DNA from 4 places in the Burkholderia sp. YIM B11467 genome. Region 2 is predicted to be linked to each of the others. Evidence: predicted binding sites of a transcription regulator. Region 2 holds the regulator's gene; each other region holds the start of a gene.
What was found. Region 2 encodes sigma-54, which starts transcription at its own class of promoters, with help from an activator protein. Its sites were predicted from a motif close to TGGCANGNAANCTGCTTT; they were not measured.
Positions count from the first base shown of each region.

Region 1: the regulator sigma-54 is predicted to act here: its motif matches at 3,830-3,847, upstream of ACTRWB_RS01740 (collagen-like triple helix repeat-containing protein).
Region 3: the regulator sigma-54 is predicted to act here: its motif matches at 4,652-4,669, upstream of ACTRWB_RS36805 (ammonium transporter).
Region 4: the regulator sigma-54 is predicted to act here: its motif matches at 2,574-2,591, upstream of ACTRWB_RS20645 (collagen-like triple helix repeat-containing protein).

Region 1 covers NZ_JBQVSQ010000001.1:378,144-385,248, reverse strand. Annotated here, with positions in the region: gene ACTRWB_RS01750 (hypothetical protein) at 1-5, shown strand, start outside; gene ACTRWB_RS01745 (isoprenylcysteine carboxylmethyltransferase family protein) at 69-1,355, opposite strand; gene ACTRWB_RS01740 (collagen-like triple helix repeat-containing protein) at 1,476-3,794, opposite strand; gene ACTRWB_RS01735 (carboxymuconolactone decarboxylase family protein) at 4,155-4,553, shown strand; gene ACTRWB_RS01730 (alpha/beta fold hydrolase) at 4,622-5,608, opposite strand; gene ACTRWB_RS01725 (flavin-containing monooxygenase) at 5,616-7,105, opposite strand, start outside.
Region 2 covers NZ_JBQVSQ010000007.1:18,463-25,567, forward strand. Annotated here, with positions in the region: gene lptA (lipopolysaccharide transport periplasmic protein LptA) at 1-664, shown strand, start outside; gene lptB (LPS export ABC transporter ATP-binding protein) at 661-1,437, shown strand; gene ACTRWB_RS23355 (RNA polymerase factor sigma-54) at 1,598-3,103, shown strand; gene hpf (ribosome hibernation-promoting factor, HPF/YfiA family) at 3,262-3,621, shown strand; gene ACTRWB_RS23365 (PTS sugar transporter subunit IIA) at 3,819-4,331, shown strand; gene hprK (HPr(Ser) kinase/phosphatase) at 4,461-5,429, shown strand; gene rapZ (RNase adapter RapZ) at 5,505-6,413, shown strand; gene ACTRWB_RS23380 (LON peptidase substrate-binding domain-containing protein) at 6,441-7,076, shown strand.
Region 3 covers NZ_JBQVSQ010000020.1:15,065-22,169, forward strand. Annotated here, with positions in the region: gene ACTRWB_RS36785 (type II secretion system protein) at 1-103, shown strand, start outside; gene ACTRWB_RS36790 (type II secretion system protein) at 113-502, shown strand; gene ACTRWB_RS36795 (type II secretion system protein) at 499-1,122, shown strand; gene ACTRWB_RS36800 (PhoX family protein) at 1,295-3,259, opposite strand; gene ACTRWB_RS36805 (ammonium transporter) at 3,425-4,618, opposite strand; gene ACTRWB_RS36810 (hypothetical protein) at 4,883-5,218, opposite strand; gene ACTRWB_RS36815 (hypothetical protein) at 5,412-5,840, shown strand; gene ACTRWB_RS36820 (Rrf2 family transcriptional regulator) at 5,931-6,362, shown strand; gene ACTRWB_RS36825 (NAD(P)-dependent oxidoreductase) at 6,518-7,105, shown strand, end outside.
Region 4 covers NZ_JBQVSQ010000005.1:485,062-492,166, reverse strand. Annotated here, with positions in the region: gene ACTRWB_RS20650 (collagen-like triple helix repeat-containing protein) at 1-652, opposite strand, end outside; gene ACTRWB_RS20645 (collagen-like triple helix repeat-containing protein) at 693-2,513, opposite strand; gene ACTRWB_RS20640 (Flp family type IVb pilin) at 3,191-3,361, shown strand; gene ACTRWB_RS20635 (A24 family peptidase) at 3,450-3,944, shown strand; gene ACTRWB_RS20630 (TadE/TadG family type IV pilus assembly protein) at 3,947-4,435, shown strand; gene cpaB (Flp pilus assembly protein CpaB) at 4,531-5,433, shown strand; gene ACTRWB_RS20620 (type II and III secretion system protein family protein) at 5,487-6,818, shown strand; gene ACTRWB_RS20615 (fimbrial protein) at 6,894-7,105, shown strand, end outside.

The DNA.
Region 1 (7,105 bases), on a different contig from region 2:
GGTAAAGGCCGGCTCCGCACCGCATGGATCGTCGGCGGTGCGGGCGTGTTCGCGGTTCCGTTGCTTCGTTATGCCGGCTGCCGCGCGCCGGAGAACGCCTGCCTGATCCGCGCGAACAGCCCGTGCTCCGCGATCCATTCGGCATACGCGCGATAGTCGGGGTCGCGCATCAGGTGGCGTTCTTCCGTCTTCGCGCGCAGGTAATAGATCAGGTTGACCGCGACGAGCGCGGCGCAGTGCATGAGCCCGATCTGCCAGCCGAGCGGCTCGACGAACGGCACCGACACCATCCAGTACGACAGGTTCTTCGTGATGTACGCCGGATGCTTCGTGAAGCGGTACGGGCCCGACGTGATGATCCCGCGATTGGTGAGGTTCGAGAAGCGCAGCCCGAACGAGATCGTCGACAGTGCATACGTCAGCAGCAGCAGGATGATCAGCGCGCCCCAGATCACGCGCAGCGTCGGCGCGGACAGCAGCCAGTTGTCCCAGAACAGCGAGCCTTCGTAGCGGATGTAGTGGCCCGAGATCAGCGACCAGAACGGTTGGTAGCAGATCAGCGCGGCGCCCCAGCCGAGTGCCGTCGGTTCGACCGTGCGCACGTGGCTGTCGAGGATGCGGAACGTGCACAGATAGCCGACGGTGCCGAACATCAGGTCCATCGTGAACGACAGGTCGTACATGAACGTGAAGGTCGCGATCGACATCGGCGCGCTCATCGCGTGCGCGAGCGACGCGGTCAGATGATCGGCGTCCTTCGACAGGTAGACGGTCATCAGCGGCAGGAAGAACGACTTCACGCCCCAGCCGGCGAGCATCTCGCGCACCGGCTGCCAGCTCGCGGGCTTCTCGCGGCGGAACAGGAAGCGGCCCCACAGCAGGTACGCGTCGTCGGTTTCGCGCTGATGGCGGTCCATCCACATGAAATAGAACGGCGCGGCGACGATCACGTACGGCGCGAGCGCGCGCAGCAGCGACCAGAACGGCAGGTAGAAATCGCCGTGATATTCGGGCAGCAGCCAGTACAGCATCCCGATGCCCGCGTAGATCGACGTGAGCGCGCCGAGCCGTGTCGCGACGCGCGCGAGGCTAAGCGGCCGCACGGCCTGGCGCGACAGCCCCGCGCTCGGGCGCAGGTAGACGCGCGAGATGAGGATTTCGTGCAGCGCGATCGTGCCGATGATTGCGAGGCTCGCGATGATCGCGCGCGTCGCGGCGTCGAGGGCCGGCTGGTCGCGCGTGAACCACAGCGCGAGGAGCCCGGCCGTGATGCCGAGCAGGCCGGCACGGAACGGTGTGGCGGAACGGGGCGGGCGGTCCTGGACCGCGGCGATGCCGTCGAGCGTGGAATTCATGATCGGATCCTCGTCGGGATGAGGGCCGGCGCCCCCGCTTGGCGGGTGACGCCGGCCGTCGGCCGGGCTTTGTATTGATGCGTGCCCGGCCATTGGCCTGTGGTTCTGGTAGGTAAGACGTTACTTCTTGGTGCCGCCGCCCAGCAGACCGCCGAGGAGGTTCGTCACCGGCGACAGCAGGTTGGCTGCACCACCCGCGGCACCGCCGTTCGAGCTGCCGGTCAGACCGGCCGCCACGGTGCCGCTGCCGGCCGGTGTCGTCGCGGTGCCGGCCGCGCCGCTCGGGGTGACCGTCGCGCCGGCACCGGCGCCGCCGGCCGGCGTCGTCAGCGCGCCCGTCAGCGTGCCGACCGGGCCGCTCGTCAGCAGGCCGCCGAGGGTGCCCGTCACGTTGCCTCCCGGCGTCGTGACCGTGCCGGTGAGGCTTGCGCCGAGCGGCGTCAGCGAGTTGACGAGGTTGGTGACCGGCGCCAGCAGGCCGCCGACGCCCGACCCACCGGTGCCGCTCGTGCCGCCGGTTCCGCTGGTGCCGCCCGAGCCGAGGCCGCCGAGTGCGCCCGTCACGGTACCGAGCAGGCCGGTGACCGGTGCCAGCGGGCCGCCGCCGGTGCCGCTCGTGCCGCCGGTCCCGCTGGTGCCGCTCGAACCGAGGCCGCCGAGTGCGCCGGTCAGCGAGCCGAGCAGGCCCGTGACCGGTCCGAGTGGGCCGCCGCTCGTGCCGCTGGTGCCGCCCGAACCGCTCGAGCTGCCGCCGCCGAGCCCGCCCGTCAGCGTGCCGAGCAGGCCCGTGATCGGGGCGAGCGGGTTGCTGCCGCCGGTGCCGCTGTTGGAGCTGCCTGCGTTGTTGTCGTGGACGAGGCCGCCGGTGGACGTCACCGTATTGCCGAGCTGGGCCACGACGCCGCCGAGACCCGCGCCGAGCGGGTTGTCGGTCGCGCCGCCGACCTTCGTGCCGGCGGTTGCGAGGCCGTTGCCGAGCGTGCTCAGCAGGCCGTTGAGCGGCGTGCCGAGCAGCGTCACGCCGCCGAGCGTCTGCGTGGCGCCCGGTGTCGTGACGCCGCCGGTCAGCGTGTTCGTGATCGGGTTGATCACCTTGCCGACCTGCGTCTCGAGCTGCTGGACCGGCGAGCTGTTCAGCGCCGTGTTGAGGCCGGACGCGGTCGAGTTGACGGCGCCGCCGACGGTGTTGACGAGATCGCCGACGAGCGTCGTCACGGGCGACAGCGGCGACAGCGGGCCCGAGCCGAGGCTCTTCACCGCGTTGCCGAGGTTGTTGACCGTGCCGCCGGCGCCGGTCAGCAGGCCGGTGGTCGACGTCAGCGTCGGTCCGAGCGGGTTCGCCGACACGCCGATCGAGCCGAGACCGGCCGCGACGCCGTTGCCGAGCGACTGCACGCCGTTGCCGAGGCTCGTGACCGCGTTGCCGATGCTGGTGGCCGTCGTCGGGTTCGTGCCGGGGATCTGCACGCCGCCGATCTGCGCGCCGCCGTTCGCGACCGTCGTGCCGAGTGCCGTCACGAGGTTGCCGGATTTCTGGAGGACATTGCCGAGCGGGGTGACGCCGGTGCCGGAGGTGCCCGAGGTGCCGGAAGTACCCGACGTACCGGAGGTACCCGAGGTGCCAGACGTACCCGAGGTGCCGGAAGTGCCCGACGTGCCAGAGGTACCCGACGTACCGGAAGTGCCCGAGGTGCCGGAAGTGCCCGAGGTGCCGGAAGTACCCGAGGTGCCGGAAGTACCCGAGGTGCCGGAAGTGCCCGAGGTGCCGGAAGTACCCGAGGTGCCGGAAGTGCCCGACGTACCGGAGGTACCCGAGGTGCCGGAAGTGCCCGACGTGCCAGAGGTACCCGACGTACCGGAAGTGCCCGAGGTGCCGGAAGTACCCGAGGTGCCGGAAGTGCCCGACGTACCGGAGGTACCCGAGGTGCCGGAAGTGCCCGACGTACCGGAGGTACCCGAGGTGCCAGACGTACCCGAGGTGCCGGAAGTACCCGACGTACCGGAAGTACCCGACGTACCGGAAGTGCCCGAGGTGCCGGAAGTACCCGACGTACCGGAAGTGCCCGAGGTACCGGAAGTACCCGAGGTGCCGGAAGTGCCCGACGTACCGGAAGTGCCCGACGTGCCGGAAGTGCCCGAGGTGCCGGAAGTGCCCGACGTACCGGAGGTGCCCGAGGTGCCGGAAGTACCCGAGGTGCCAGACGTACCCGAGGTGCCAGACGTACCCGAGGTGCCGGAAGTACCCGAACTACCGCCCCCCGACGTCCCCGACGAACCGCCGCCCGACGTGCCGGAAGTCCCCGAACTGCCGCCCGTCCCCGACGTGGTCGGCTTGATCGTCGGCGGGGTCGTCGGTCCGTCGACCGAACCGCAACCATATAGCGCGAGCAGCGACGTGACGGCCATCGTTACCGTCGTCTTCTTGAAAATGTTGTGCATGTTGGCCTCGACATTGGAAGTGTGTCCAAGCCTGCACTGCAAATTCCGCGCCACGACAGGTTCCGCGAAACGGTGTCGCGCTTTGTTGCGAAAATCGGGAATATCAACGCGATTTAAACGCATGAATGACGGTTTCGCGCGGCCGGCGCGTAAGGTGCGTCAGTGCGTACATGGCGATGTTCCCGTGAGCCGCCGTAACGCGCGGCGCAATGTTACGTAGCGTTCGACATCGCGTCACGCGGTCGGCCGCGAACCGAGGGCCGCGTCTTTGACGAAACGCGGCGGCCCCGTGAACATGACGCGACATCTCCCGGCCGCCGGCGCCGCCGAAACGGTCACGACCTCACACAGGACACCGACATGAGCGAACAGGACAGGGAATACGGCAAGGCGCGGCGGATCGACGTGATGGGCGAGGCGTTCGTCGAGCGCGCGATGCGCGATCTCGACGGTTTTTCGCGGCCGCTGCAGAACTGGCTGAACGAACACGCGTGGGGCAGCACGTGGCAGCGGGGCGGGATCGACCTGAAGACACGCAGCCTGTGCACGTGCGCGATGCTGGCTGCGCTCGGCCGCAGCACGGAACTGAAAGGTCATATTCGCGGTGCGCTCAACAACGGCGCGAGCCTCGTCGAGATCCGCGAGGTGCTGCTGCACAGCGCGCTGTACGCGGGTGCGCCGGCCGCGGTCGAGGCATTCCGCAGCGCGCGCGAGGTGATCGCCGATCTCGGGCTGTCGGTGCCCGACGACGAAGCCTGATTCCGCCGCGGCGCCGGCTGTCCGGCACGGGATCAGGCCTCGTTTCGTTCCGGCCTGGTGCTGGGTGCTCAGTGCTCGACACGCGCCGTTTGCGCGGCGGCATCAGCGGGCGCGGCGGCGACTTCGAGCAGCCAGTCGGCCGTCGCATCGGCAATCGTGATCGGCAGCATGTGACCGCCTTCGACGACCTTCAGCCGCACGCGTGCCGATTTCTTTGCCAGCGCGTCGCCGTGCTCGCGCCAGTTCAGGATCGGATCGGCGCGGCCGTACAGCACGTCGACCGGCAGCGCGAGGTCCGCGTAGCGGCGCTCCATCGCGGGCAGGTCGACGGGCGCCGACAGCAGGTCGGTTGCCGTCGCGTAGAACACGTGCGGCCGCATGCCGAGCAGCCCGCCGCCCTTGACGGGGAAGTCGCGCGGCACGTCTTCCGGCGCGAACACCTGGCGCACGGCCTTGCGGCCGGTCAGGATCGTCAGCGGGATCGCGAAGGTCCACGACACGAAACGGCGCACGAGCGGCGACGGCAGCATCAGCGGCCGGAACGGCGCCGGCGGCTCGGGCTGCTGGTGCGACAGCGGCGCGATCAGCGCGAGCCGGCTCACGCGGTCCGTGTGGTTGAGGCCGACCGCGAGCGCGATCGCGCCGCCGAGCGAATGGCCGACGAGCACGGGCTTGTCGAGCCGCAGCGCGTCGATGAACGCGGCGACCGTGCGGGCCTGCGCGAACACGTTCGCCTGCGAGCCCGCACCGCGGATCGAGCGGCCGGCGCCGGGCCGGTCGATGAGGATCACGCGATGCTGCTGCGCGAGCCGCGTGAGCGGCAGATACGCGAAGTTGCGCAGTTGCCCCGCGAGCCCGTGCACGAACACGATCGGCGGGCCGTTGCCGTATTCGACGTAGTGGATGCGGTCGCCGCCGATGTCGACGAAGCGGCCTTCGGGCGGGAACGCGCGCGTCACGCGACGGGCCACATAACCGGAAAACAGCGCGAGCGCGGCGAGCACCGCGACGACGCCGAGCAGCACGTTCTGGATCAGATGGAGCGTATGGGTCATGTCGGTCTCAACGGGTTTCGAGTGCGGGTTCGGCAACCGGCGCGGTGGCGGCCGGGCCGGCTTTCGCGCGGCGTTCGAAATGCATCGCCGAATCGGCGAGCGCGCTGAACTTCAGCGATGCGAGATCGAGCACGTAGTTCTGATGGAATTTCCACGGCTTGCGGTGGCCCTGCTTCGGCAGGATGCCGGCCGCGCGCTGGATGTAGCCCGAGCTCAGGTTGACGGCCGGCACGTCGCCGAGATCGCCGGCCCCGAGCCGCGGCACGCACGTGTCGTAACCGTTCGCACGCATGTGGTTGAGCAACCGGCACACGTAGCGCGCGATCAGCTCGGCCTTCAGTGTCCACGACGCGTTCGTGTAGCCGAACGACGACGCGAGGTTCGGCACGTCGCTGTACATCATCCCCTTGTACGACACGGTGTCCGGCAGGTCGACCGCGCGGCCGTCGACCGTGACGCGCGCGCCGCCGAGCATCTTCACCTTCAGCCCGGTCGCGGTGACGATCACGTCCGCGTCGAGCTGCTGGCCGCTCTTCAGCTTGAGGCCGGTCGGCGTGAAGCGCTCGATCTCGTCGGTGACGATCGACGCGCGGCCCGCGCGGATCGACTTGAACAGGTCGCCGTTCGGCACGAGGCACACGCGCTGGTCCCACGGCATGTAGCGCGGCGTCAGGTGCTTCTCGACGTCGAAGCCGGGGCCGAGCTGCTTGCCGGCCGCGCGGATGATGAACTTCTTCGTTTGATCGGGTTTGCGGCGCGACACGTTGTACAGGTACATCGTCAGCAGCACGTTCTTCACGCGCACGAGCCGGTGCGCGAGCCGCGACGGCAGCACGCGGCGCAACGCGTTCGCGATCTTGTCGCGCGCGGGCAGCGACACGATGTAGGTCGGCGAGCGCTGCAGCATCGTCACGTGCTGCGCGTCGGCCGCCATCGACGGCACGAGCGTGACGGCCGTCGCGCCGCTGCCGATCACGACGACGCGCCGGTTCGCGTACGACAGATCCTTCGGCCAGTGCTGCGGATGCACGAGGTTGCCCTCGAACGTGTCCATGCCGGGCCAGTCGGGCCGGTAGCCGGCGTCGTAGTCGTAGTAGCCGCTGCACATGAACAGGAAACGGCAGGTATAGACGAGTGTGTCGGCCGCGCCGTCGCGCGTGCGCTCGATGCGTACCGTCCAGCGCGCGCGGTTCGAGTCCCAGTCGGCCGCGACGACTTTCTGGCCGTAGCGGATCGTCTTGTCGATGCCGTAGGTGCGTGCGGTGTCGCGGATGTAGTCGAGGATCGTCTGGCCGTCCGAGATCGCCTTGTCGCTATGCCACGGGCGGAAGCTGTAGCCGAGCGTGAACATGTCGGAATCCGAACGGACGCCCGGATAGCGGAACAGGTCCCAGGTGCCGCCGCTCGCCTCGCGCGCCTCGACGACCGCGACGCTCGCATGCGGGCAGCGCTGCTTCAGGTGGTACGCGGCGCCGATGCCGGACAGGCCGGCGCCGA
Region 2 (7,105 bases):
GAACGAACCGTTCCCTCGACAGAATTCCGGCGGCGCTGCGCGCGCCGTCCGCGCCGCGCTTGCCGCGACGCTCGTGGCGCTCCCGCTGATCGGGCTGGCGCCGCTCGCCCATGCCGAGAAGGCCGACCAGAGCAAGCCGATCAACGTCGAGGCCGACAACCTGACCTACGACGACCTGAAGCAGGTCACGGTCGCGACCGGCAACGTCGTGATCACGAAGGGCACGATCATCATCAAGGGTGATCGCGTCGAAGTGCGCCAGGACCCGGAAGGCTATCAGTACGCCACGTCGTTCGGCAGCAGCAAGAAGCACGCGACGTTCCGCCAGAAGCGCGAAGGCCTCGACGAATATATCGACGGCGACGCCGAGCGCATCGACTACGACGGCAAGCAGGACCTGACCACGCTGACGACCGCCGCGACCGTGCGCCGCCTGCAGGGCACGTCGACCATCGCCGACACCGTGCACGGCAGCGTGGTCACGTACGACGGCCAGCGCGATTTCTACACCGCCAAGGGCGGCAAGGACGTCGCCGCGCCGGGCAACCCGAACGGCCGCGTGCGCGCGATGCTGTCGCCGAAGAACGGCGGCCCCGCTCCGCTGAACGGCGCGCCGGCGAAGCTGTCGCCGTCGACCACCATCCAGGGAGCGCCGGGCCAATGAACGCGCTACCGAACCGCCAGCCGGCCGGCACCACGAGCTCGCTCGTCGTCCGCAACCTGAAGAAGCGCTACGGCTCGCGCACGGTCGTCAAGGACGTGTCGCTCGACGTGAAGAGCGGCGAGGTCGTCGGCCTGCTCGGCCCGAACGGTGCCGGCAAGACCACGTCGTTCTACATGATCGTCGGCCTCGTGCCGCTCGACGCGGGCGAGATCTCGCTTAACGGCAGCTCGATCAGCCTGCTGCCGATCCACAAGCGCGCGTCGCTCGGCCTGTCGTACCTGCCGCAGGAAGCGTCCGTGTTCCGCAAGCTGACCGTCGAGGAAAACATCCGCGCGGTGCTCGAGCTGCAGTACGGCGAGGACGGCAAGCGGCTGTCGAAGGACGCGATCGCGGCACGCACCGAAGCGCTGCTCGACGAACTGCAGATCGGCCACCTGCGCGAGAACCCCGCGCTGTCGCTGTCGGGCGGCGAACGACGCCGTGTCGAAATCGCGCGCGCGCTCGCGACCAATCCGAGCTTCATCCTGCTCGACGAACCGTTCGCCGGCGTCGACCCGATCGCGGTGCTCGAGATCCAGAAGATCGTCAAGTTCCTGAAGCAGCGCAACATCGGCGTGCTGATTACCGATCACAACGTCCGCGAAACGCTCGGCATCTGCGACCACGCGTACATCATCAGCGACGGCTCGGTGCTCGCCGCCGGCGCGCCGAGCGATATCATCGAAAACGAAAGCGTACGCCGCGTGTACCTCGGCGAACACTTCCGCATGTAACTCCCTCCTCGTGGCTGGCTGCACCCCGCCCGGCATCGCCGCGCGGGGCCGTGCCCCGCTTCGCGGCCATGCCCGCGGCCGGGCGGCGCGCCGCGCGTAATCGCGGATGGCTCAACGCGCCTGGGTCGTGGCACACTGCCGGTATGACTCCCTCCTTGCCATGAAAGCCAGCCTTCAACTCCGCCTGTCGCAACATCTGGCGCTGACGCCCCAGCTACAGCAGTCGATCCGGCTCCTGCAGTTGTCGACGCTCGAATTGCAACAGGAAGTCGCGATGGCCGTCGCGCAGAACCCGCTCCTCGAAAGCGACGACGAATGGATCGCGAGCCCGTTGCGCGTTGCATCGGACGGATCGCTGATCGCGCAGACGCCCCCCGCACAGAACACCGAGCCCAGCGCGGCGAACAGCAGCAGCCAGTCGAGCGATCGCGCGGAGCGCGACGAACCGGCCGGCGCGGACGAATACGACGGTTACGGGGCCGGCGACGGCAACGACGGCCCACAATGGAATCTCGACGAATACGGCCGCTCGAGCGGCGCATCCGACGACGACGACCTCCCGCCGCTGCAGGTGCAGGAAGCCGCGACGTCGCTGCGCGACCACCTGTCCGCGCAGTTGCGCGTCACGCAGGCCAGCCCGCGCGATCGCGCGCTCGTGATGTTCCTGATCGAATCGCTCGACGACGACGGCTACCTGACCGCGACGCTCGACGAAGTGCACGCCGACCTGCCGTCCGAGCTGGAGATCGACTGCGACGAACTGAACGCCGCGCTCGCGCTGCTGCACAGTTTCGACCCGGCCGGGGTCGGCGCCCGCTCGGCTTCCGAATGCCTGAAGCTGCAGTTGCTGCGCCTCGATCCGTCCCCGACGCGCACGCTCGCGCTCGAGATCGTGTCGCAGCATCTGGAACTGCTCGCCGCACGCGACTTCACACGGTTGCGCAAGCACCTGAAGGCGAGCGACGACGCGCTGCGCGACGCGCATGCGCTGATCCGCTCGCTGGAGCCGTTCCCCGGCGCCGCGTACGGCAAGGCCGAGGCCGACTACGTCGTACCCGACATCATGGTGAAGAAGGTCGGCCAGGGATGGCTCGCGGAACTCAATCCGGAAGTCGTGCCGCGCCTGCGGATCAACAACCTCTACGCGAACATCCTGCGCAACAGCCGCGGCGATCCGTCGGCCGGTTCGCTGAAGCAGCAGCTCCAGGAAGCACGCTGGCTGATCAAAAATATCCAGCAGCGTTTCGACACGATCCTGCGTGTCGCGCAGGCTATTGTCGAGCGTCAGAAGAATTTCTTTGCGCACGGTGAAATTGCCATGCGCCCCTTGGTTTTGCGGGAAATAGCTGATACGCTGGGCCTACACGAGTCGACTGTCAGCCGTGTGACAACCGGGAAGTACATGCTGACCCCGTTCGGGACGCTTGAATTTAAGTACTTCTTCGGATCTCACGTTTCGACCGACACCGGTGGCGCCGCCTCGTCGACCGCCATCCGAGCCCTCATCAAGCAACTGATAGGAGCTGAAGACCCAAAATCGCCACTTTCGGACAGCCGCATTGCCGAGCTGCTGGCAGAACAGGGTTTCGTGGTCGCACGCCGCACGGTTGCGAAATATCGCGAAGCCCTCAAGATCCCGGCAGTGAATCTGCGCAAGTCTCTTTAGGCCTGCTGCCTGCCCGGCGGCAGGCGTGTTCCGGCCACCGCGCACACGGGGAACAAGCCGGGCGACCTGTCCGCGATACGCCGCTTCGTGCGGCAAGGGCAAGTCGACCGGAGCGCCGCCTCGATGCGGCCGGGTGGTCACTCGCTTGGAGAAGCACTATGAACCTGAAGATCAGTGGACATCATCTCGAAGTCACGCCTGCAATTCGCGAGTACGTCATCACCAAGCTGGACCGGGTGCTACGGCATAGCGATCAGGTGATCGATGGCACTGTGATCCTCTCGGTCGACAATCACAAGGAAAAGGACAAGCAGCAGCGCGCGGAAATCAACCTGCACCTGAAGGGCAAGGACATCTTCGTCGAAAGCGCGAACGGTAACCTGTACGCAGCGATCGATCTGCTGATCGACAAGCTGGATCGCCAGGTCGTCAAGCACATGGAGCGCCTGCAAACGCACGCGCACGACCCGATCAAGCTTCAGCCGTCGATCGACCAGATCGAACTGCCGCCGCAGTAACCGACACCGCAACACGCACGCCGCCCGGTTCGCCGGGCGTTTTTTTTGCGACTCCGCGCCCGTGGTGCGACCGGTCTGTCCATGCTGCGCCACGCACGCGGCTGTGCTCTATAATGTTCCGGTTATCGCCGGGGGGCGTTGAGTGCGGTAGCTGCGTTGCAGGTTGCCGATGCCAAATGCCTTGATATCGCCTGAACATGGAAAATCAGTCTGCCGCCGCAAGGAGACCCCAGGCCGCCCAATCGCCTGCCAACATGAATCGCCTAGCCAAAATCCTGCCCATAGAGAACGTCGTCATCGACCTCTCAGTCACCAGCAAGAAACGCGTCTTCGAACAAGCCGGGCTGATGTTCGAGAATCAGAACGGGGTCGCCCGCAGCACCGTCACGGACAACCTGTTCGCGCGCGAGCGCCTCGGTTCGACCGGGCTCGGCGAAGGCGTCGCGATTCCGCACGGGCGCATCAAGGGTCTCAAGCACCCGCTCGCCGCGTTCGTTCGGCTCGCCGACGCGATCCCGTTCGAAGCGCCCGACGGCCAGCCGGTTGGCCTCCTGATTTTTCTGCTCGTCCCCGAGCAAGCCACCCAGCAGCACCTCGAAATCCTGTCGGAAATCGCGCAACTGCTGTCCGATCGCGACGCGCGCGAGCGTCTGCACAACGAAACCGACATCGCCGAGTTGCATCGCCTGCTCACTCAGTGGCAACCTTGAGTTGATCCGGGCGGAATATTTTCCCGTACGAGGCGGCACGCGCCGCCGACCAGGGCCGCCCGGTGCCGGCCCGGCATGGCGACGTCCGTCGCCGCGCGCATGCGCCGGCCCATTGGAGTGACGAAAGTCATGGATACGTCCAGCATCAACGCCCAGAGCATCTTCGACGACAACGCGGCCACGCTGAAACTGAGCTGGCTGACGGGGCATGAAGGCTGGGAACGCGGCTTTTCGGCCGACACGGTCGGCAATGCGACCTCGAGCGCCGACCTCGTCGGCCACCTGAACCTGATCCACCCGAACCGGATCCAGGTGCTCGGCGAAGCCGAAATCGACTACTACCAGCGGCAGACCGACGAAGACCGCTCGCGCCACATGGCCGAGCTGATCGCCCTCGAACCACCGTTCCTCGTCGTCGCCGGCGGCGCCGCCGCGCCGCCCGAACTCGTGCTCCGCTGCACGCGCTCGTCGACTCCGCTGTTCACGACGCCGATGTCGGCCGCCGCAGTGATCGACAGCCTGCGGCTCTACATGTCGCGCATCCTCGCGCCGCGTGCGACGCTGCACGGCGTGTTCATCGACATCCTCGGGATGGGCGTGCTGCTGACCGGCGATTCGGGCCTCGGCAAGAGCGAACTCGGTCTCGAGCTGATCAGCCGCGGCCACGGCCTCGTCGCCGACGACGCGGTCGATTTCGTCCGTCTTGGCCCCGATTTCGTCGAAGGGCGTTGCCCGCCGCTGCTGCAGAACCTGCTCGAGGTGCGCGGCCTCGGCCTGCTCGACATCAAGACGATCTTCGGCGAGACCGCCGTGCGGCGGAAAATGAAGCTGAAGCTGATCGTCCAGCTCGTGCGCCGCCCCGACGGCGAATTCCAGCGCCTGCCGCTCGAAAGCCAGACCGTCGACGTGCTCGGCCTGCCGATCAGCAAGGTCACGATCCAGGTGGCGGCCGGCCGCAACCTCGCGGTGCTCGTCGAGGCAGCCGTCCGGAACACGATCCTGCAGTTGCGCGGAATCGACACGTTGCGCGATTTCATGGATCGGCAACGACTCGCGATGCAAGATCCCGACAGTCAGTTCCCCGGCAAGCTGGTGTAACCCGCACGCGCCGGCCGCGCAACGCCGACGCGTCGAGCCGGTGCTATGATGAAACGTCAGGATTCTCTGCTTCCCATGCGCATCGTCCTTATCACCGGCATCTCCGGCTCAGGCAAGTCCGTCGCGCTGAACGCGCTCGAAGACGCAGGCTATTACTGCGTCGACAACCTGCCGCCGCACGTGCTCCCCGAACTCGCCCGCTACCTCGCCGAGGACGGCAAGCGTCGGCTCGCGGTCGCGATCGACGCGCGCTCGAGCGCATCGCTCGACGAAATGCCCGGCCTGATCCGCGATCTGTCGCGCGAGCACGACGTGCGCGTACTGTTCCTCAACGCGAGTACCCAGGCGCTGATCCAGCGCTTCTCCGAAACGCGCCGCCGCCATCCGCTGTCCGGCTCGCCGTCGCACGACGCGAACGTTGGCCTGCTGTCGTCGCTGGAGGAAGCGATCGAGCGCGAGCGCGACCTCGTCGCGCCGCTCGCCGAGTTCGGCCACCAGATCGATACGAGCACGCTCCGCGCGAACGTGCTGCGCACGTGGGTCAAGCGCTTCATCGAGCAGAAGGACAACGACCTGATGCTGATGTTCGAGTCGTTCGGCTTCAAGCGCGGCGTGCCGCTCGACGCCGACCTGATGTTCGACGTACGCGCGCTGCCGAATCCGTACTACGACCACGAGTTGCGCCCGCTCACCGGGCTCGACCAACCGGTCATCGCCTTTCTCGACGCACTGCCGATCGTCCACCAGATGATCGACGACATCCATGCGTTCCTGATGAAATGGCTGCCGCACTTCCGCGATGACAACCGCAGCTACCTGACCGTCGCCATCGGCTGTACGGGCGGCCAGCATCGCTCGGTGTTCATCGCGGAAACGCTCGCCGCGCGCGTCGCGCACGAGGCGAACGTGATCGTGCGGCATCGTGACGCGCCAGTGGATGTCGACGCGTCGTCGCGGCTCGTCTCCGAGGTCCACCGACCGTAGCGACGCCCGCTCCTTCGTTAGCGCGCCATGTCCTCTCTATCGACCACCCTGATCGACCTGCCGTTGTTTCCGCTGCATACGGTGCTGTTTCCGGGAGGCTTGCTCCCGCTCAAGGTGTTCGAGGCGCGCTATCTCGACATGTCTCGCGCTTGCCTGCGCGACGATGCGCCGTTCGGCGTGTGCCTGCTGAAGAGCGGGCCCGAAGTCGCGCAGGACGGTGCCGTGTCGGTGCCCGAAACCATCGGCTGCATGGCGCGCATCACCGAATGCGACACCGGTGAATTCGGGATGCTGTATCTGCAGGCGGTCGGCACGCAGCGTTTCGAGCTGCTGTCGTATCGCGTCGAAGGCAACGGGCTGCTGGTCGGCATCGCGGAGCCGCTGCCCGACGACATCCCGCTCGAAGGCGAGCAGACGCTCGCGCAGTTCGGCTCGTGCGCCGAAGTGCTCGAGCGCATCATCGACGCGCTGAAGAAGTCCGAACCGGGCAAGATGCCGTTCGGTGAACCGTTCCGCCTCGACGATCCAAGCTGGGTGTCGAACCGACTGGCCGAACTGCTGCCGCTCGACCTGCGCGCGCGGCAAAAGCTGATGGAGTTTCCGGACGTCGGCGCCCGCATCGACGCCGTGCACCACGTGCTCGACCGGCACGGCTGGCTTTGAGTACCCTCGGCCAGGCCCTGCGCCGACAG
Region 3 (7,105 bases), on a different contig from region 2:
TGGCGACGCATCCGGGAGCGCCGAGGCCGGCAAGGACGTGTTCGACGTGACGTCGAAATCCGCGGTCGTCGGCATCAACGGCATCCCGTACAAACAATGGTGACGGTGCAACATGAAACACGCTCGCACGCGCAGGTCCCGCGGATTCACGCTGATCGAGATCGTGGTCGTTATGGCCATCATCGGCCTGCTTCTGACGTTGGCCGTGCCGCGCTACATGCACAGCATCGAGCGCGGGAAGGAACAGGTCCGGCAGCAGAACATCGCCGTGATGCGCAGTGCGATCGACCAATACTACGGCGACAACGGCCAGTACCCGGACACGCTCGACGAACTGGTCGCGAAGCACTATCTGCGTTCGGTCCCGCTCGATCCGGTGAATGGCGACGACAAATGGGCAGCGGTCGCGTCGCCGGACGAGTCGAAGCCGGGCGTCTACGACGTGGTGCCCGCGAGCGGCCCGCAGGGTGTGCCGCCGAGCGCGGCCGGAGCGGCGAAATGAGCCGGGCCGGCCGGACGGCGCGCGCGATGCGCGGCTGCCCGCGTGCCGCGCGTCAGCGCGGACTCGTGCTGCTGGCGCTGCTGATCGCGCTGATGCTTATGTCGATCGCACTGGCAGGGGCGCTGGATGTCTGGTCGCTGCAACGGCGCCGCGAGGACGAGCGGCAACTGCTGTTCGTCGGGGATCAGTACCGGAAGGCGATCGTCCGCTACTACCGTCTGGCGCGCGTGTACCCGCAAACGGTCGACGACCTGCTGGACGACAACCGGTTCGTCAAGCCGGCGCATCATCTGCGCCGTGCCTATCCGGATCCGATTACCGGACAGAACGACTGGGCGTTCCTGTGGCGGGACGATCGCTTCTATGGCGTCTACAGCAACTCGGATCAGGCGACGGTCAAGCGGGCGGGATTTCCGCTGCGATACATGGACTTCGAGGGCGAGGAGACTTACCGCAAGTGGAAGTTTCTGTACCTCGCGCCCGGCCTCACCCTGCCGGCCAGCGACGCGGCCCCGGTGTCCGCGTCCGCGGCCGTGCCTGCCCAGGCGGCGAGCTTCCCGAGCCTGTCCGGGTTCGCGGGCGGCTACCTGCCGGGGCAGTCGCCGTCCGGCCTGCGTTGACGGTCGACCGGTCGCCGCGCGCGCCGGCGTGCGCGCAAAAAAAGGCGCGATGCCCGCATTGGGCATCGCGCACAAACCGGCGTGGAGCGCCGACGAATGAACGGTGATGAAGAAAGGGACGCCCGGTTAGGGACGCCCGGCCAGGGGAGCAAGCCCCCCTCGCGCGAGTCGGTCAGGCCTTCGCGAGCTTGATGCTGGTCTGCTCGGCCGTCAGGTAGCCGACACTTGCGCCGAAGCGATCCTTGAAGTTCGCGCGCACGAGCGGATCGAGCGTCGGCTTGACCTTGTCGTGCAGCGGCGACTCCCAGTCGCCCGCGTGCTGGAAGTTGCTCATGATGTACGTCCAGCCGTTGATCTCGTCGACCGCGTGCAGGCCCGTCGATTCGGCGCCGGCCGGGCACGACAGCACGCGCACGAGCGACTTCGTGTCGACGTTGTAGGCCCACAGGAAGTTGTTCACGTGCATGCCCGAGTCCTCGCCGATGAAGAGCGTGCGCAGCTTTTCGGAGAACTTCAGGTTGTCGGGGTTCGCGATCCTGTCCGGGTTCGCGAGGTTGCCGAGCCCGTCGGCCGCGGCGAGATCCTCGCCGACGAGCGCGGCCGGCGCGCCCATGTCGACCGGCACCCATTCGCTGTCGATCGCGCTGCCCGTCGTGTCGCGCTGGCTGCCCTTCAGGTTCAGCGCGTAGACGGCGCCCGCGGCGATCTTCTTGTCGACCGCGACGTCGCGCGACACCGCGTTGCCCTTGACCATCGACGTCTCGATCCGCGACATCGCCGTATAGACGATCTTGTCCTTCGCGTTCACGGTCGTGCCTTCGAGCTTCGTGAAGGCCATGCTGCCGCCGAGCAGCGCCGCGTAGCGGTGCGTCTCGAGGAATGCGGCCGCCTTTTCCATCCCCGGCTTCACGCGCATCCAGTTGAACTTGCCGCCGAAGTGGATCTTCGCGTAGCTCGCATCGTTCGGATCGGTGGTCGTCAGGTCCATGATGTCCGACGCCTTCAGCGTATTCGCGAGCGCTTCGATCTCGCTGCTGGTCGCGTGGCCGATCTTGATCCACGTGAGCGTCGCGGTGCCCGCGCCGGCCGACGACGTCTGCGTCCACTTCGCGACGTACAGCGTGCCGGCCGACAGGTCGGCCGCCTTGTCGGCGACGAACATGAACAGGCCGCCGTTGGTTGCGTCGTCACCCATCATCACGGTGCGCTGGTCCGGCATCACCTGGATCAGCTCGTGCGAGATGCGGCCGAGGCAGTAGTGCTTCTTCACGGTGCCCGTGCCGTCCGCGTTCACGGTGATCTCGGGCAGGTGGCCGTAGTGGTAGGGGTTCGCCTTCGTCTCGTCGCCGAACGTGTTCTTGCTGAACGCCTTGAACTGCGCGTCGGTCGCGACCTTGGTCGCGTCCGGCTCGTATTCCTCGCTCGACAGGTGCGTGCCCCACGGCGACAGGCTCGCGCCGCAGGTGATCCACAGGCCGTGCGCCTTCGACGTGTCGACGTTGTGGTACTTGACGACCTTCAGCGCGCCGTTGGCCGGATCCTGGTCGAGCGTGAGCACCGCGATCGGCGACGGCAGCTGGCCGTACTGCGATGCGCTGGCCTGGTCACGCGTCGTGTATTCGAACTGCACGACCGCGAACACCGTGTTGCCCTTCACGCCGGGCACGTTCGCGTTCTTCAGCGTGAGCAGCGAGCTGCCGTCCGGGCAGTCGGAATAGAACTGGCGCTCCTTGCCGGCCACCGAACGGTCGATGATCGGCTGGTTGTTGATGTCGTAGTAGCCGCCCGCGAGCGTCGTGCCGCCCTTGCCGTCCGGCACCATGTCGCCCGTCACGAAGAACGGCCGGTACGCGAGCTTGAAGTTGCGCGCCGAGCCGTCCGAGAACGACACCGACAGCGTCGAGCCGACCGTCGTCGTGGCCATCGCGGCCGCGTTGTCGAGCGTGGGTGCTGCCATCGCCGAGAACGTCGCCGACGTATACGCGGCGGCGACCGGGGCCGGCGTCGACGCCGGATTGTCGTCGCCGCCGCAACCCGTCAGCAGGGCCGGCAGCGCGAGGCCGGAAAGAGGCAGCATCGGCGCGCCGGCGAGAATCTTCAGGGCCTGACGACGGGCAGCATTGGGCAACGCGGGCATGTGGAGTCCAGTTTCAGTTGTTGGAAGAATGGCCTTCGCGAAACGGAAGCAGGCGACAAGCAAGCTTCGCGAAGGCAAATTGAAAACTGGACCGAAGTGTAAGGACGCTCGATGAAAGTTTTTTGAATTGAAAACGTAATATTGCGTCGAATGTTCGTCAGGGGCTCAATCGCGTTCGGGCGTCGCCGAGATGCGATGGATCGACAGGTCGGCGCCGTCGAATTCGGCTTCGCGGTCGAGGCGCAGCCCGACGGTCGCTTTCAGCGCGCCGTAGACGAGTGTGCCGCCCGCGGTCGCGATCGCAATGCCGCCGAGCGTGCCGACGAGTTGCGACATGAACGACACGCCGCCGAGGCCGCCGAGCGCGGGCAGGCCGAACACGCCGGCCGCGAGGCCGCCGAGCGCGCCGCACATCCCGTGCAGCGGCCACACGCCGAGCACGTCGTCGATGCGCCACTTGTTCTGCACGCAGGTGAACATCGCGACGAACAGCGCGCCGGCCGCGGCGCCGGTGACGAGCGCACCGATCGGGTGCATCACGTCGGAACCCGCGCATACCGCGACGAGGCCCGCGAGCGGCCCGTTGTACGTGAAGCCCGGATCGTTGCGGCCCGCCATCCACGCGGCGAGCGTGCCGCCGACCATCGCCATCAGCGAGTTCACGGCGACCAGGCCGCTGATCTTGTCGAGCGTTTGCGCGCTCATCACGTTGAAGCCGAACCAGCCGACCGCGAGCACCCATGCGCCGAGCGCGAGGAACGGGATGTTCGACGGCGGGTGCGCGGCGATGCGGCCGTCCTTCGCATAACGGCCGTGACGTGCGCCGAGCAGCAGCACGGCCGGCAGCGCGACCCAGCCGCCGAACGCATGCACGACGACCGAGCCCGCGAAATCGTGGAACGGCGCACCGAACGCATGCGTGAGCCACGCCTGCACGCCGAAGCGCTCGTTCCACGCGATTCCCTCGAAGAACGGATAGATGAAGCCGACGATGATCAGCGTCGCGACCAGCTGCGGGTTGAACTTCGCACGCTCGGCGATGCCGCCGGACACGATCGCCGGGATCGCCGCCGCGAAGGTCAGCAGGAAGAAGAAGCGCACGAGCGCATAGCCGTTGTGCTGCGACAGCGTGCCGATGTCGTCGAAGAATTCGACGCCGTAGGCGATCGTGTAGCCGATGAAGAAATACGCGAGCGTCGACACCGAGAAGTCGACCAGGATCTTCACGAGCGCGTTGACCTGGTTCTTCTTGCGGACCGTGCCGAGTTCGAGAAATGCGAAGCCCGCGTGCATCGCGAGCACCATGACGGCGCCGATCAACAGGAACAGTGTGTCGACGCCGGATTTCAGACCATCCATGCCGTGGCTTCCTTGCGCAAAAAACGGGCAAGGAATGCAAGTATCGAGCCAACTTGGTGAACAGCTGCGTGGAGTTGGTGCTCTGGCCCCGCGCGATGCGGCATTCCGGTGAATCGTGCACGGTCCGGGGGCGCGGCCGGCAGGGGCTGGTGGCCACGTCGGATGCACGCGCGTGGTGCGACGCGTGCGGAACTGGTGCGTGCGGCGGGGCCGGCGGTGCGATGTGGTGCGCAACGGTGCGTCGCAGCGCACCGATCTGGCGCGTCAGTGACGCACGAACAGCACGCGCGGCCGGCGCAGCCGTAGCGCGCACGCGGACCAGTACGCGGCGACGGTTGCCAGCCCGAGCGCGGCGAACGCGAGCGCCGCGAAGCCCGCAAGCGACTGGCCGTCGCCGTCGGGGCCGAGGATGCCTTGCGCGACGATCAGCGCGGCCGTCCAGAAGCCGATCACGGCCTGCGTGAACAGGCGCGCGGACGCGACGCGGCGCGGGCGCCCGGCTTCGGCCAGGCGGCGCGCCGACGGCGGACGCAGGCACAGGAACAGGGTGGCGGCGAGCAGTGCGGCCAGCGCGATGAACCAGTCGATGAGGAAAGCCATGAGAAAAAGGGGACACGTACGAAGCGGATTGAAGCGTGCCCACTTTAGTGGTGTAGCGCCTGCGATTGAATCAGACGAATCCGAAATTGAAAGGCGTTTCTCATCACGGATCGTTATTTGGCGTGTTCCACAGGCGGTATCATCGACGTCGATACAACCACGAGGCCGTGCGACGCGCGGCCGGAGATTGCTGATGAACATGAAGACTTCGCGGGCGCATCGCGTGCCCGGGTCCGCACTGGCGGCCGTCGCCGTCGGTGCGCTGCTGTTGCTCGCCGGCTGCGAGAAATCCGGCGCGCCGGCCACGCAACCCGATACGGCCGCGAGCGCGGCCGCCGATGCCGCGAACAATGCGGCCAAGGCGATCGACCAGGTGGCGAGCACCGTCAACCAGCAGCTCAACGCCGCGAAGGCCGGCATCGCGTCCGCGGCATCGGCCGTGCCGCCGCTGTCCGCGAGCGGACTCGCATCCGCCGCGCAGGCGCAGATCGACGCAGCGGCTTCCGCGGTCGTCGCGCATGCGGCTTCCGAGGCGGGTGCGAAGATCGCGGAAGCCGGCAAGAAGCTTCAGCAGTGGAGCCAGCAGAACGCCGCGGGTGCCAAGCCCGCGAGCGGGGAATGACGCCCGCTTGCACAATTCCCTAAATGTAATTATGATGGTTACACATATCATCGGCTGCGGTACGGGCCGGCGTCGCCGAGTGGGTGAGGAATGAATACCAGCAGCCGCTTCGCGTTTGCCGTTCACGTGCTTGCCTTGCTGTCGATGCAGGAGGGCGTGCCGTTGTCGTCCGACATCATCGCGGGCAGCGTGAACACGAATCCGGCCCTGATCCGCCGGCTGCTGTCGATGCTGGCGGCTGCGGGGTTGACCACGTCGCAGCTTGGCGCGGGCGGTGGCGCGCTGCTGGCGCGCGAGCCCGGCGAGATCACGCTGCTCGACGTGTATCGCGCGGTCGACGATGCGCAACTGTTCGCGCTGCACCGCGAGGCGCCGAACCCCGCGTGTCTGGTCGGGCGGCACATCCAGGGTGTGCTGACCGACTACATCGGCGACGCGCAGCGCGCGATGGAGGCATCGCTCTCCACGCGCACGCTGGTTGACGTCACGGCCGACATGCTGGATCTGGAGCAGCGCACGTAACGCACAGCACGCGTCGGCGGGTGACCGGCGGCAGGCAGGGTAGGAAGTTGGGCGGCGGGCGGTGCCGCAATCGGCGCAACGGTTGGTTCGCTCCGTTTTTTTCGGCCTTATATGTAATCGATTATGTTACACATTTTTCTTTCTGGAGAATCGAGATGACGCAACGTACCTTGAACATCGCGCTGTTTGGCGCCACCGGCATGATCGGCTCGCGTATCGCGGCGGAAGCGGCCCGGCGCGGCCATCGTGTCACCGCGCTGTCGCGCAATCCCGGCGCGGCCGGCGACGGCATCACCGCGAAGGTGGCCGACCTGTTCGACGCGGCCAGCATCGCGGCCGCGCTGCCGGGTCATGACGTGGTCGCGAGCGCGTACGGTCCGAAGCAGGAAGATGCGGCGAAGGTCGTCGCCGTCGCGAAGGCGCTGGTCGCCGGCACGCGCCAGGCGGGCCTGAAGCGGCTCGTCGTCGTGGGTGGCGCCGGTTCGCTCGAAGTCGCGCCCGGCAAGCAGCTCGTCGACAGCGAAGGCTTCCCGGACGCGTACAAGCCGGTCGCGCTCGCGCACCGCGAGGCGCTCGACTATCTGAAGACCGTCGGCGATCTCGACTGGACGTTCTTCGCGCCGGCCGCGCTGATCGCACCGGGCGAGCGGACGGGCACGTTCCGCACGGGCGCCGGCAAGCTGATCGTGGACGCGCAAGGCAACAGCAAGATCTCGGCGGAAGACTACGCGGCCGCGTTCGTC
Region 4 (7,105 bases), on a different contig from region 2:
TCACGAGCGGCGTGATCGCCGAGCTGAGCGGCTGCGTAACCTGCTGCACGGCACCCGACGACAGTGTCGAACCGATTGTCGTGCCGGCGGCCGTCAGGCCGTTGGCGACCGTGTCGAGCACGGTGCCGACCGGAGTCGTGACCGGCGCGAGCGGCGCGAGCGGGCCCGTGCCGAGTGCCTTGACCGTCGAACTCAGGCCGGAAACCGTGTTGCTTGTCGCGCCGACGACATTGCCGAGACCGGCGACCGTCGTGCCGACCGGATCCTTCGTCGAGCCGATCTGTCCCAGCCCGTTGCTTACGGCATCGGCGGCTGCACCGACGATCGTGCCGGTGCTGGAGAGCGTGCTGCCGACGCCCTTCGTCACGCCGTCGCCGAGGCCCGGCAGGCTGATGTTGCCAACCGTGCTGCCGAGATCGGTGGCCGTCTGGCCGACCGTGCTGACGACACCCTTCGTGCCGGTGGACGTGCCGCTGGTGCCACTTGTGCTGGGCGTGCCGCTCGTGCTGCTCTGGCCGTTGTTGCTGCTGGTCGGCGGCGAGCTGACGCCGCCGCCGCCGCAGGCGGCCAGCAGGCAGGCTGCGGCGAAGGCGGTGAGGGGTACGCGCCACTGGCGCAGGGCTGCCGTCGTGAGGGAACGTTGCTGGGACATGAAGGACTCCTCGCTGTCTTTTCGATGAATGGATATTGGTTTACTTGCCGTGCGTGCCGCCGAGCAGGCCGCCGATCAGCGACGTGACGGGTGCGAGCGGATTCGACGACGAGCCCGAGTTCGTGACTGCACCCGTACCGCCGGTCAATGCCGGTGCGCCGACCGCGCTGGTGACCGTGGACACCACGTTCGTCACCGGAGCGAGCGGGCTGCTGCCGCCCGAGCCGCCCGTCGCGCCGCCGAGTGCGCCCGTGACTGCGCCGAGGAGACCCGTGACCGGCGCGAGCGGGCCGCCGCTCGTACCGCCCGTTGCACCGCCGAGTGCGCCGGTGACCGTCGAGACGAGGCCGGTGACCGGGGCGAGCGGACCGCCGCTGCCGCCTGCTGCGCCACCCAGTGCGCCGGTGACCGTCGAGACGAGACCGGTGACCGGGGCGAGCGGACCGCCGCTGCCGCCTGCTGCGCCACCCAGTGCGCCGGTGACCGTCGAGACGAGACCGGTGACCGGGGCGAGCGGACCGCCGCTGCCGCCTGCTGCGCCACCCAGTGCGCCGGTGACAGTGGAGACGAGGCCGGTGACCGGAGCGAGCGGGCCGCCGCTGCCGCCTGCTGCGCCACCCAGTGCGCCGGTGACGGTAGAGACGAGGCCGGTGACCGGAGCGAGCGGGCCGCCGCTGCCACCCGTTGCGCCGCCGAGTGCGCCGGTGACGGTGGAGACGAGACCGGTGACCGGAGCGAGCGGGCCGCTGCCGCCACCCGTTGCACCACCCAGTGCGCCGGTGACGGTCGAGACGAGGCCCGTGAGCGGTGCGAGCGGGTTGGTCACGCCACCGGTGCCGCCCGTAAGCAGGCCGCCGACGGCCTTCACGGTGTTGCCGGTCGACGAGACGGTGTTGCCGAGGCCCGTCGTGACCGGGTTGCCGCCCGTCGACGCGAGCAGCGCACCGGCCTGGTTCAGGCCATTGCCGATCGTGCCGAGCAGCGTGTTGACGGGCGCGCCGAGGCCGGTCGCCGTGCCGATCGTCTGGGTGGTCTGGCCGACCATCGTCGTGATCGGCGTGATGGCCGAGCTGACCGTCTGCGTGACTTGCTGGATCGGGCCGGTCGACAGCACGTTGGTGAGCGTGTTGCCGCCGTTCGATACGGCGCCGCCGAGCGTCGACACGAGGCCGCCGACGGCGCCCGTGACCGGTGCGAGCGGCGACAGCGGGCCGCTGCCGAGGCTCGTGACCAGGTTGCCCGTCTGCGTGACTGCGCCGCCGAGCTGATTGACCACGCCGCCCGTGCTGGCGACCGTGGTGCCGATCGGATCCTTCGTCGCGCCGAGTTGGCCGAGACCGTTGCCGAGGCCGTTGCCGAGTGCGGTAACGGCGCCGCCTACGCTTTGCACGATGCCGCCCGCGGCTTGCGTGGTGGCCGGGTTGACGCCCGGCAGTGACTGGCCGGAGATGACGGTGCCGAGACCCGAGACGGTCCCGCCGACACCCGTGACGATATTGCTGCCGCTTGCGAGGACAGTTCCCACTGCGTTCGACGACACACCCGAGGTGCCGGAGGTGCCGCTTGTTCCCGAGGTGCCGCTGGTGCCGGACGTGCCGCTCGTTCCCGAGGTGCCGGTGCCGCTGGTGCCGGAGGTTCCGCTCGTGCCCGACGTACCACTGGTGCCGGAGGTGCCGCTCGTGCCCGAGCCGCCGCCGCCCGACGTGGAGATCGCATCGCCGGTGCCCGAGCTGGAGCCGCCGCCGAGGCCTTGGCTGATGGAACCGGAGCCGCCGCACGCGGAGAGGGAAAGCATGGCTGCAACGGTGGCCGCGATCAGAGTCGTCCGGAACACGCCATGGGGGATAACCTTGATGTCCATTTCATCCTCGCATTAAAAATGTCTTGTGAACTTCGTTGTGTTGAGTGGTGCGAGGACTACTCTGCAACTGTCGTGCCATTTCGATGGCCGACGGTTCGACGACAGGTTTTAAACGAGGCAATTCCTTGTCGGAAAAGGAAGTTATGGAAATTGAAAGATTGTTGAATCTGTTTAAGTGCAGACGAATGAGAACGGTTTCGGCCGTTTCGTAACGTAACGTCACAACATTGGCGTTACGCGTGCGACGTAACGTGGGGCCCCTACGGGCTTGGTGGACAGGGCAATTGTTTTACTGGTGGATTAGGTGTGCACATCTAACCTATCGTAAATCCTATGTGTAAGACGTACCGAAACGCCGTACAAATACGTTGTGCTCACGGTCATTTTTTTCGATCCATGTCGTTAAAAGAGGTTGGAAGTTAAATAGGATCGGATATAGAATCCGGAGCAGATGTAAGCAAATGTACGGTTCGGTACACAACGTTCGAGGAGGGTCACTATCGCGAATGTTAACTTGCATCAAATCGTGAGACATGCCCCTCGGGGCGACCTATAAAGAAAGCGCACCCGGTTGACGCTAACGCAGATGTGGCGAACGACGCGGGGCAAGGGCCAGATATGCGGGGATGTATACGTATAAAAGGCCAAAGAACGTAAATACAGGCACGAGGAATAAAATGAAAGCAATGATGATTCGCTTCCTTAAGGAAGAAGACGGGGTTACCGCAGTCGAGTACGGACTCATCGCCGGACTGGTCGCCGTCGCTCTTGTCACTGCCGTCGGCACATTGACGGGTGGCATCTCGGGGGCGTTTACCTACATCGCCAACCAGTTGCCGAAGGCGTAACGAGCGAGCTTTTGCTCATCTCCCTGTTGTTAGGGGCGCGGATTGCTTCGGCAATCCGCGTAGGTAAGTTTTGCCGCTCGGGGCGTAAATGATCCTGCTAACTGGCGTCGGGGTTTTCCTCGCGTGGGCGGTGCTCGTCGCGCTCGAGGACATCCGTCATAGGCGTATACCGAATTCACTGGTGATCGGTGGATTCGTGTCTGCATTTGTACTCTCCGGACATAATCCATTTGGCATATCCGTGAATCAGGCGCTGATTGGCGCATTGATCGGCATTGTCAGTCTTTTCCCATTTTTCGTACTGCGCATAATGGGTGCCGCGGATGTCAAGGTATTCGCGGTGCTTGGCGCGTGGTGCGGCCCCCATGCGTTGTTTTGGCTCTGGATCGTGGCGAGCCTGCTCGCGTTCGCCCATGCCGGCGCGCTGGTCTTCGCAACCCGTACGCCCGTATCCGCGTTGTGGCAGCGGCGCTCGCCGACACTGGAGATCGCCGGTTTCCGGGCATCGCCGTATGCCGCGTTTCTCGTGATTCCGGCGGTGCTGTGGTGCGGGTACCGGATTGCGACCGGGGGGATGCAATGACGATGATTCATTCTGTCCCCGGAATGCGGCGTCGCGAGCGGGGTTCGACGGCGGTCGAATTCGCACTGATGCTGCCGGTGTTCTTTCTGATCCTGTACGCGATCATCACGTACGGAATGATCTTCGCCGCGCAGCAAAACCTGACGCTTGCGGCGACGGAAGGCGCACGCGCCGCGTTGAACTATCAGCAGGTCGGAGCGGCTGCGTCGGTGCAGGCAGCGCAGCAAGCCGCGCTCGCGGCGCGGGCCCAGGCCGCCTGCACGGCCGCAACGAATCTGACCACGTGGCTGAAGGGGGCGACGTGCGCGCAGACACAACAAGGCAGCTGTTCGTACGATGCGACGATGTTATGCGTGCAGATCACGCTGACCTATCCGTACTCGCAGAACCCACTGATCCCGTCGTTCCCGCTGCTCGGTTCGCTGTTGCCGGTGCCGTCGACGCTCACCGGAACGGCGATGGTGCAGATCAGCCCGGTCAACATCATTTAGACGACAGCGATGGTGTCGTGCCGGGTCGAGGGCGCCCGGTCGTCAACGTTGCGCGGAGAATTCAATCGTGAGTAGCGGGGAAACATAACAACATCATGGCCAACAATCTGACGAAGATCATTGCGGGCTTGCTGATCGCGATCGCGGTCCTGCTCGGCGTCTATGCGTGGATGCTCGGACGCAAGCCCGCGGACGTCACGCCGGTTGCGTCGACGGTCGCGACGCAAAGCGTGCCTGTCGTCGTGGCAACACGGCCATTGCAAGCCGGCCAGCCGATTCCGGCCGATGCACTGAAGGTTCAGCAGTCGACCGCCGCGCCGCAGGGCGCGTTCGCCGATCCGCTGCAGCTGGTCGGCCGCATCCCGGCTGCCGACATTCCGGCGCAGGCGGCCATCGTCGCAAGCGCACTGTCGTCCGGCCTTGCCGAGCAGATCGAGCCGGGAGAGCGGGCCGTCGCGATCAAGGTCGACGAAACCAACGCGGTCGGTAACCGTGTGCGGCCCGGCAACTATGTCGACGTGTTCCTGAACCTGAAACGCGACGGGACTGGCGTGGCGATAGGCGGGACGTCGACGGCCGAGATCGTGAATACGCAGGCACGGCTGCTGATGTCGAAGATCCGCGTGCTGTCGTTTGGCGACGCAACGACCGAGCGCGACAGTTCGAACGGCTCCGTGGTCGGCATGCGGACCGCGGTGCTTGCCGTGCCGACCGCGCAGGTTGACGCACTGACGCTCGCCGAGCAGAGCGGCCGGCTCGTGCTCGCCCTTCGCAACCCGCGCGACGACGATGTCGCGGCGCAGACCGTCGCGGTTCGCGTGGGTGACGACAAGAGCCCGTCGGCGCTTGCTGCTTCTGGCGTGGTGCTCGGAGAGTTGTCGAAGAGTGCGACGACAGCGCCGGCCCCGCGTGCGGCGCCGCGGCTGGTCACGCGGCATACGAGCGGCGGCAGCATCGAAGTGATTCGGGGTGGGCGGACCGAAACGGTCGCCTACTGAGCGGCACGAAGACGACAACCAGAGAAGGGGGGCGGTTCGATGCCTCCAAAACAATGAAAAAGAAACTGATTGGATTAGCTATTGCATTGAGCGCGCTGGCCATGCCGCCGCTGTCGGACGCGGCCGACACGAGCGGGACGATCAGCCTGGCGGTCGGCGCGCAACGGCAGATCGCGACGGGGCATGCGCTGCAGCGGGTTGCGGTCGGCGATCCGTCGGTTGCCGACGTGCTCGTCGTGAAGGGCGGGCATGGCGGCGTGCTGCTCGTCGCGAAGAACGCCGGGGCGACGAACGTGATGATCTGGGAGCGCGGTCGCGACGAGCCGACCGTCTACAACGTGAATGTCACAAGCGGCGCGGCACGTGCACTGCTCGACGGCGCATCGCCGAGCGTGAATACGTACGGCGGTACGACGGTGATCGGCGGTGCGTCCGGGACGCTCGACGGGCATCAGCGGGCGGTTCATGCGGCGAAGTCGGTCAGCGGCAAGGACGGGACGACCATCGATGCGTCGACGATCTCCGGCAAGAACGTCGTGCAGGTCGACGTGCGCGTCGTCGAATTCAGCCGTACGGTGCTGAAGCAGGCGGGTCTCAACTTCTTCAAGCAGAGCAACGGCTTTTCGTTCGGCGCATTCGCGCCGACGGGGCTGACATCGATTACCGGGACGCCGGGTGGCTCGCTCACGTACAACACGAACGTGCCGATTTCGTCGGCGTTCAATCTCGTCGTCAATTCGATGTCGCGCGGGTTGTTCGCCGACCTGTCGATTCTCGAGGCGAACAATCTCGCCCGCGTGCTCGCGCAGCCCACGCTCGTCGCGTTGTCCGGCCAGAGCGCGAACTTCCTCGCGGGTGGTGAGATTCCGGTGCCGGTCCCGCAATCGCTCGGCACGATCTCGATCGAATGGAAGCCCTATGGTGTCGGGCTGACCGTCACGCCGACCGTGCTGAACCCGCGCCGGATCGCGCTGAAGGTCGCGCCCGAGTCGAGCCAGCTCGACTTTGTGCACTCGATCACGATCAACGGCGTCCAGGTGCCGGCGCTGACGACGCGGCGCGCGGATACGACCGTCGAGCTCGGCGATGGCGAAAGCTTCGTAATCGGCGGTTTGATCGACCGCGAGACCACGTCCAACGTCAACAAGGTGCCGTTCCTGGGGGATCTGCCCATCATCGGCGCGTTTTTCAAGAATCTGAGCTACCAGCAAGCCGACAAGGAACTCGTGATCATCGTTACGCCGCATCTCGTCGCGCCGATCGCGCAGGGTGCACCGCTGCCGGCGACCCCGGGCGAGCTGTCAGAGCAGCGCGACGGTCCCGTGTGGCGTTCGTATCTGGGCGGCATGGCATCGCCGGACGCAGGGCCGGGGTTCTCGAAATGAGCGCGCCGAATTGTTACGGGACAGCGCAGGCCGTCGCGCACGACGCGATGCCTTGCTTCATTGGGAGTATCCAAGATGAATGCGAGAACCTATTCTTTGGCTGAGCCCGCCGTCACCGACCACTTCGTCTGCGCATCCTCGCATGCGGAGCGCGTGCAATGGCTGTCTCGGTCGCTGGTCTCGGCCGGCGCGGTCGAGGGGGCGCCGCTCGACGGTGCGGCGCTGTCGCAGCGAATCGGCGTATTGAATCCGGCACTGGTATTCATCGATTTCTCGGGGGATTGCGC